DNA from 2 places in the Streptomyces sp. Z423-1 genome. Region 2 is predicted to be linked to the other one. Evidence: riboswitches for the same ligand, from Rfam matches in the RefSeq annotation. Region 2 holds a riboswitch; the other holds the start of a gene.
What was found. Region 2 has a riboswitch for S-adenosylmethionine ahead of HJD23_RS31390 (aminotransferase class V-fold PLP-dependent enzyme). Riboswitches for the same ligand answer to the same signal wherever they lie in the genome.
Positions count from the first base shown of each region.

Region 1: linked by a shared signal. The riboswitch ahead of thrC (threonine synthase) and the one ahead of HJD23_RS31390 (aminotransferase class V-fold PLP-dependent enzyme) in region 2 are both predicted to bind S-adenosylmethionine.

Region 1 covers NZ_CP053109.1:5,136,425-5,140,600, forward strand. Annotated here, with positions in the region: gene HJD23_RS23025 (trehalose-6-phosphate synthase) at 1-773, opposite strand, end outside; gene HJD23_RS23030 (glucosyl-3-phosphoglycerate synthase) at 868-1,812, opposite strand; SAM riboswitch class I at 1,984-2,125, shown strand; gene thrC (threonine synthase) at 2,144-3,433, shown strand; gene HJD23_RS23040 (ubiquitin-like small modifier protein 1) at 3,506-3,781, shown strand.
Region 2 covers NZ_CP053109.1:6,972,904-6,977,079, forward strand. Annotated here, with positions in the region: gene HJD23_RS31380 (cytochrome bc complex cytochrome b subunit) at 1-859, shown strand, start outside; gene trpD (anthranilate phosphoribosyltransferase) at 996-2,060, shown strand; SAM riboswitch class IV at 2,140-2,256, shown strand; gene HJD23_RS31390 (aminotransferase class V-fold PLP-dependent enzyme) at 2,404-3,780, shown strand.

The DNA of each region.
Region 1 (4,176 bases), 1.8 Mb from region 2:
AGCGCGGCCATCCGCTCCTCGACGTCGGCCTCGCGCGACCGCTTCCGCAGGAAGTCGGCGTCGGCACCGAGCCCGTGCACGCCGACCCGCGTGTCCCCGAGGCCGTCGGCGAACGCCTCGCAGCACGCGGTGAAGGCATCCGCCCACCGATGCGTGAGGAACCCCAGCCGGTCCGCGCCCAGCATCCCCCGCAGCACCTGCCCGGCGACATCGTCGGGCAGCATCCGGAAGTACTCCGGCGGCGCCCACGGCGTGTGCGAGAAGTGACTGATCCGCACGTCCGGCCGCAGCTCGCGCAGCATCCCCGGCACCAGCGTCAGGTGGTAGTCCTGCACCAGCACCGCCGCCCCCTCGGCCGCCTCCTGGGCCAGCGCCTCGGCGAACGCCCGGTTGTACGCCTCGTACGACGCCCACTGCCGCCGGAACTCCGCGTCGAAGACCGGCTCCACCGGCGTCTGGTACAGCATGTGGTGCACAAACCACAGCACCGAGTTGGCGATCCCGTTGTACGCGTCCGCGTGCACGTCGGCCGGAATGTCCAGCATCCGCACCCCGGCCTCGCCGGCCCCGCGCCGCACCGCCTCGCGGTCGCCGTCACCGAGCGCCGAGCACACCCACAGCGCACCGGCGTCCGGACCGATCGCGGACAGGCCCGAGACGAGCCCGCCACCACCGCGTTTGGCGTGCAGCGAGCCGTCGTCGCGCACCTCGTACGACACCGGGCCACGGTTGGAGGCCACCAGTACCTGCGCAGGACCGTACGTCGAAGCCATACGCCTCAACCTAGCCCTCTCCCGAACCGCTCAAACGTACGGTTCGAGCCCTGAAGGGACCGGAAAGGACCGAGAAGGGGACCGTATACAACGGTCAGGCCACCTTCCGGGCCGCGTACTCCGCGATCTCCACCATCGGCGGTCGCTCCTCCGTGTCCACGGAGAACGTCCGTGCCTCGAACCCGTCCTCCACCCGCTCGAACTGGGTGAGGCAGGGGCGGATGAGGTGGCCCCGGGCCAGCCGCAGCTGGGCCGTGCGGTAGATCGCCGCCGCCATCCGGCCCAGCGCCTGCCCGTCCTGGTGCCGGTGCTTGCGCACCCCGATGTCCACCTGCGCGAGCGCGTCGAGCCCGACCAGATGCAGGGAATCCACCAGCATGCCCAGCTCCACGCCGTACCCGACCGGGAACGGCAGCTGCTCCAGCAGCGAGCGCCGGGCCGCGTACTCCCCGCCGAGCGGCTGGACGAAACCGGCCAGCTGCGGCCAGTGCATGTTCAGCAGCGGGCGGGCCATCAGCTCGGTCACCCGGCCGCCCTGCCCGGCCGCGCCGCCCAGGGGACGGTCGTACATGCCCTTGACGAGGTCGACCCCCGGGTCGGTCAGCAGCGGGCCGACGATGCCCGTGACGAAGTCCGAGGAGAACTCCTTCAGATCCGCGTCGATGAAGCAGACGATGTCGCCGCGCGTGACGAGCAGCGAGCGCCACAGCACCTCGCCCTTGCCGGGGACGGCCGGGATGCGCGGGAGTATCTCGTCGCGGTGCACCACCCGGGCGCCCGCCGCGGCGGCCACCTCGGAGGTGCGGTCGGTGGACCCGGAGTCGACCACGACGATCTCGTCGACCAGCGGGACCTGCTCGACGAGGTCCTGCCGGATCACGGCGACGATGTCGCCGACGGTCTCCTCCTCGTTGAGCGCGGGCAGCACGACACTGACCGACTGGCCCGTGTGGCGCTTCGCGGCCAGGATCTTGTGCAGCGGGCGATCGGTCAGCGACCAGGAGCGGGTGCTGAGCCAGCGCTCGACTTCTTCCAGCACAGTCTGCTGCTCCTTCGCGTTCTCTCGGCGAGCGGACGAGGTCTGTGATCCATCTCGCGGTTCGGACGACTATCTCAACTGTCCTGGCCTTCGGTTACAGTCTTGAACAACGCTGATGACCATCGCATGTCGGGGGCCGTCCGCGTTCACCACCGCACAACAACCGCATACAGCTCATCCAGAGGGGCAGAGGGACACGGCCCGATGAAGCCCCGGCAACCCCCCTGATTCCGGACTCGTTCACGCGAGGCTCCCGGCCAGGGAAGGTGCCAATTCCGTCTCACGGCGAGATGCGTCGTGAGGAAGATGAGGAGAAAGGGCCTCGCCTCACATGGCTGTGCAGACTGTCGAAAGCAGCACCAGCAATCCCACCGTCGACCTCGGTCCCGCCGCGGCGCTGTCCTGTCGCGAGTGCGGCCACCGCGTCCCGCTCGGCCCGGTCTTCGCGTGCGAGGAGTGTTTCGGCCCGCTGGAGATCGCGTACGACTTCTCCGCGTACGACGCCGAGGAGCTCCGTCAGCGCATCGAGGCGGGCCCGTCGAACATCTGGCGTTACGCGCCCCTGCTGCCCGTCCCCGCCGACGTGGCCGACAAGCCGAACCTGAACCCCGGCTGGACCAAGCTGGTCAAGGCCGACCACCTCGCCCGTGAACTCGGCGTCGAGCCCGGCAAGCTGTTCGTGAAGGACGACTCCGGCAACCCGACCCACTCCTTCAAGGACCGTGTGGTCGCCCAGGCCCTGGAGGCCGCGCGGGCCTTCGGCTTCACCACGCTCTCCTGCTCCTCCACCGGCAACCTCGCCGGCGCCGTCGGCGCCGCCGCCGCCCGGGCCGGCTTCCGCTCCTGCGTGTTCATCCCGCACGACCTGGAGCAGGGCAAGGTCGTCATGGCCGCGGTCTACGGCGGTGAACTCGTCGGCATCGAGGGCAACTACGACGACGTGAACCGCTTCTGCTCCGAGCTGATCGGCGACCCGGCGGGTGAGGGCTGGGGCTTCGTCAACGTCAACCTGCGGCCGTACTACGCGGAGGGGTCCAAGACCCTGGCGTACGAGATCTGCGAGCAGCTCGGCTGGCGGCTGCCCGACCAGATCGTGGTGCCGATCGCGTCCGGCTCCCAGCTGACGAAGATCGACAAGGGGCTGCAGGAGCTGATCAGGCTCGGGCTCGTCGAGGACAGGCCGTACAAGATCTTCGGGGCGCAGGCCGAGGGGTGCTCGCCGGTGTCGACCGCGTTCAAGGCGGGGCACGACGTGGTGCGGCCGCAGAAGCCGAACACGATCGCCAAGTCGCTGGCCATCGGCAACCCGGCGGACGGGCCGTACGTGCTCGACATCGCGCGCCGCACGGGCGGCTTCGTGGAGGACGTGACGGACGAGCAGGTCGTCGACGCGATCAAGGTTCTCGCCCGGACCGAGGGCATCTTCGCGGAGACCGCGGGCGGGGTGACCGTGGGGGTCGCGCGCAAGCTGATCGAGAACGGTGTGCTGGATCCGTCGCTGACGACCGTGGTGCTGAACACCGGGGATGGTCTCAAGACGCTGGATGCGGTGGCGGGTACGGGGCTCACTGCGACCATTCGTCCCAGCCTGGATTCGTTCCGGGAAGCCGGCCTCGCCTAGTCGTCACCGCCCCGCGCCCCTGGCGGCGCTGCCCCACCGCAAGCTGCAAACCTGACCGGAGGTCACAGACATATGAGCGTCACCGTTCGCATCCCCACCATCCTGCGTACCTACACCGGCGGCCAGGCCGAGGTCTCCGCCGAGGGGGCGACCCTCGGTGAGGTGATCGCCGATCTGGAGAAGAACCACACCGGGATCGCCGCCCGGGTCCTGGACGACCAGGGCAAGCTGCGGCGGTTCGTCAATGTGTACGTCAATGACGACGACGTCCGCTTCGAGCAGGGGCTGGAGACGGCCACCCCGGACGGTGCCGGCGTGTCGATCATTCCGGCCGTGGCCGGCGGCTGAAACGCTCGTGCGTTACCTTGAGTAACGTCGGTTACTCCATGTGCATCGAATTGCCCCCTCCGTGAGAGAAGCGGAGGGGGCAATTCAGTGTGGTTGAGCGCGGTAGAGTTGGGGAACGCGTCGCGGATCGACATGCCGGACGCATATGAGTACCGGCTCCGCTGCGATGAGAAGTAGCCAAAGTGTGTGGCTGTTTTGCGCCGTTCATTCCTTTTGTGGGGCCCGACTTGCCCTGAATCCGGGTGAATTCTCCCTAAATTCCCGACCGTCCGCGCCCAGATTTCTCGTCCGATTGACCTGTTGCAGACGGCAGTTGGACAGATACATTCAGCCGCGGTCGACGCGTTCCGGCGCACGCCCCCAATCAATGGGGGGTGAGGTCTGACCCGGATCCG
Region 2 (4,176 bases):
GCTGCTGCCGGTCTACATGGCCAAGGCCGGAGGCTTCTTCTTCCTGGTCTTCGGTCTCATCGCGGCCCTGTCCGCCATCGCGACCGTCAACCCGATCTGGGTGCTCGGCCCGTACCGTCCGGACCTGGTGTCCACCGGCGCCCAGCCCGACTGGTACATGGGCTTCGCCGAAGGCCTCGTCCGCGCCATGCCCGGCTGGGAGATCGACTTCTGGGGTCACACGCTGGTCCTGGGCGTGTTCGTGCCGCTGGTGCTGTTCGGTCTGTTCCTCGGCCTGATCGCGATGTACCCGTTCATCGAGGCGTGGATCACCGGGGACAAGCGCGAGCACCACATCCTGGACCGGCCGCGCAACGCCCCGACCCGCACCGCCTTCGGCGTCGCCTGGGTCACCGCCTACATGATCATGCTGATCGGCGGTGGCAACGACATCGTCGCCACCCACTTCCATCTGTCGATCAACGCGGTCACGTGGTTCGTCCGGATCGGCTTCTTCGCCGGACCGGTCGTCGCCTTCATCATCACCAAGCGGATCTGCCTCGGCCTGCAGCGCCGGGACCGGGACAAGGTGCTGCACGGCCGGGAGACCGGCACCATCAAGCGCCTGCCGCACGGTGAGTTCATCGAGGTCCACGAGCCGCTCAGCCAGGAGGCGCTGTACACGCTCACGGCACACGAGCAGTACCAGCCGGCCGAGATCGGCCCGACGGTCGACGAGAACGGTGTCGAGCGCAAGGTGAAGGGCTCCGAGAAGCTGCGCGCCAAGCTCAGCGACGCGTACTTCGGTGAGGGCGCCCAGATCCCCAAGCCCACCGTCGAGGAGTACAAGGAGATCACGAGCGGCCACGGCCACCACTGATCGCTGCACTCGCCACGCCACGGCAGGGGCCCCGTCCGATGTCCGGACGGGGCCCTTCGCCGTGCCCCGGGCTGGATAGGGTGGACCTTGTTCGAGACAGGTGTCCCGTACGACGGGACCGACCCAGGAGCGGCTTATGAGCGCTGTGACCCCCGCTGGAGGCGACACCGCGGCGGGCCGTTCCTGGCCCGCCCTGCTGAACGGCCTGCTGGACGGCCGTGACCTGAGCGCCGACGACACCGCCTGGGCGATGGACCTGATCATGCGGGGCGAGGCGACGGACGCGCAGATCGCCGGGTTCGCGGTGGCGCTGCGGGCCAAGGGCGAGACCGTCGAGGAGATCACCGGGCTCGTGCGGACGATGTACGAGCACGCGAACGTCATCGAGGTGCCGGGGGAGACGGTCGACATCGTCGGGACCGGCGGCGACGGCGCGAAGACGGTGAACATCTCGACCATGTCGGCGATCGTCATCGCCGGTACGGGCGCGAAGGTCGTCAAGCACGGCAACCGCGCCGCGTCCTCCGCCTCCGGCGCGTCCGACGTGCTGGAGAAGCTGGGCGTCAATCTGGAACTGACGCCGCAGCGGGTCGCGGAGGTCGCCGAGGAGGCCGGCATCACCTTCTGCTTCGCGGTGAAGTTCCATCCGGCGCTGCGCCATGTGGCGGCGGCGCGAGGCCAGCTGGGCATCCGCACGACCTTCAACTTCCTGGGCCCGCTCACGAACCCGGCGAAGGTCAAGGCCCAGGCGGTCGGCGTCGCGGACCTCCGGATGGCGCCGATCGTCGCCGGTGTCTTCGCCGAGCGCGGCAACTCCTCGCTGGTCTTCCGGGGCGACGACGGCCTCGACGAGCTGACGACCACGTCGACGTCGAAGGTCTGGGTGGTCCGGGACGGCAAGGTGACCGAGGAGACCTTCGATCCGCGCGAGGCCGGCATCGACCTGGTGCCGGTGGAGGCGCTGCGCGGCGCGGACGCCTCGTACAACGCCGAGGTCGCCCGGCGCCTGCTGGACGGCGAGCCCGGCCCCGTACGGGACGCGGTGCTGCTGAACGCGGCGGCGGCGCTGGTGGCGCTGCGGCCGGGTGACGGACCGCTGACCGAGCAGATCCGCGCCGGCATGCGGAAAGCGGCCGAGTCGATCGACTCCGGCGCCGCCAAGCGCGTCCTGGACCGCTGGGTGGCCGTCAGCAACGCGTAACCGGACGGAGTGTGGCGTGCGTCCCGCGATCCGGACTCGGGTTGCGGGACGCCGAACACTTCACGTACGTTCCTGTCCAGGTCATGAGTGACAGTCATGAGGCCCCGGCCGACTGTCCGGCAACCCTCCGTCCGTGGCGGGGTGCCCCGGGTGAAGACCAGGCCGTAGGCAGCGAGGTCTACGGCAAGCGCGGACCCCTCGCACAGTTCTTGATTTTTGTGAGGGCAGGGGTCCTGGTCGTCGAGGAGCCTCCCGTGAGCAAGCGAATGCGCTAGGGCGTCGAGCCCCGCCTCCGCACACCCTTTCTCTCTCTTTCTCTCTCTGCCTCTCACGGGAGTTCCCCATGTCCGTCTCCACCGCTGCCGCCGACCAGTCTGTTTGTGCCCTGCTGCCCGTTCTGGGGCGGGATGTCACCGTTCCGCTCGTCACCGGTGGTGAAGTCACCTACGCCGCGCTCGACTACGCGGCCAGCGCCCCCGCCCTCCGGCGTGTCTGGGACGACGTGGCGGCCTACGCGCCGTACTACGGCAGCGTCCACCGCGGCGCCGGCTACCTCTCCCAGCTCTCCACCGACCTGTTCGAGAACGCCCGCCGGACCGTCGCCGAGTTCCTCGACTGCCGGGGCGACGACCAGGTGGTCTTCACCCGGTCCACCACCGACTCGCTCAACCTGCTCGCCGCCGCCCTCCCCGCCGGCTGCCAGGTCTTCGTCTTCGAGACCGAGCACCACGCCTCCCTGCTGCCCTGGCGGGACGCCCACGTCACCTACCTCAACGCGCCGCGCACCCCGCAGCAGGCCGTGCGGACCCTGGAGCGCGCGCTCGCCGACCGGACTGCATCCATTCAAGAGGGCCACGGCCCGGCCCTGGTCTGCGTCACGGGCGCCTCCAACGTCACCGGCGAGCTGTGGCCGGTACGGGAGCTCGCCGCGGCCGCGCACGCGCACGGTGCCCGGATCGTGCTGGACGCCGCCCAGCTCGCGCCCCACCACCCGGTGTCCGTACGGGAGTTGGACGTCGACTGGGTCGCCTTCTCCGGGCACAAGCTGTACGCCCCCTTCGGCTCCGGCGTCCTCGCCGGCCGCGCCGACTGGCTGCGCGAGGCCGAGCCGTACCTCGCGGGCGGCGGCGCCAGCCGCAAGGTGGCCCGGCGGGCGGACGGCGGCGTGGACGTGGAGTGGCACGAGAGCGCCGCCCGGCACGAGGCGGGCTCCCCGAACGTCATCGGCGCCTACGCCATCGCGTCGGCCTGCAAGGCGCTCACCGAGGCCGGTTTCGACACGCTGGTCGCCCGCGAGCAGCACCTGATCCGGACGGTCCGGGCGGGCCTCGCCGAGGTCCCCGAGGTCAGGATCCTGTCCCTGTTCGGCGCGGACGCCCCCCGCGTCGGTGTGCTCTCCTTCGTCGTCGACGGCTGGAACAGCTCGCACTTCGCCGCCGCCCTCTCCGCCGAGTACGGCATCGGCGTCCGCGACGGCCTCTTCTGCGCCCATCCCCTCGTCCGCACCCTGCTCGGCAGCGACCCGCAGACCCAGGGCGAGTGCGGCGCCCCCGAGGCGGCTCCCGGCGAGAAGTCGCTCAACGCGATCCGCGTGAGCTTCGGGGCGGGCACGCCGGACGAGCATGTCGAGCGGTTCGTCGGGGCGGTGCGGGAACTGGTCCGCGACGGCGCGAAGTGGAACTACCGGACCGTGGACGGGCGTTGCGTCCCCGCCGTGTGAACCGCTGACGCGGCCACGGCGTAGACGCTCCCCTCGGCAGCCGTATGCGGGACAGGGGAGCAACGGGGTACCAGACTCGGTGCCGGTGGCATGGGCGAGGTGTATCTCGCCCCCGCCTGCTCACCTCGGCCGCCGGAGGGCTGCTGGCGGCCGGTGTGCCGGTGGGCGGGGTCCACCTGACCCGGGAACGCGACGCGGGCGGCGACGGGGGTGGCTCACCCTGGCCCGGTCCTCGTCGGCTACGGCGACCTGGGCGCCGGACGTGACGCCCGTGGTGGCCGACGGGACGGTGTACGTGGGCTGCTACGACGACCATCTGTACGCCCTCGACGCCGCCACGGGTGCCGCGGCAGCCGCGTCTGCGTCCCGTCCGCCAAGGGCCTCGCGGCGGTCAAT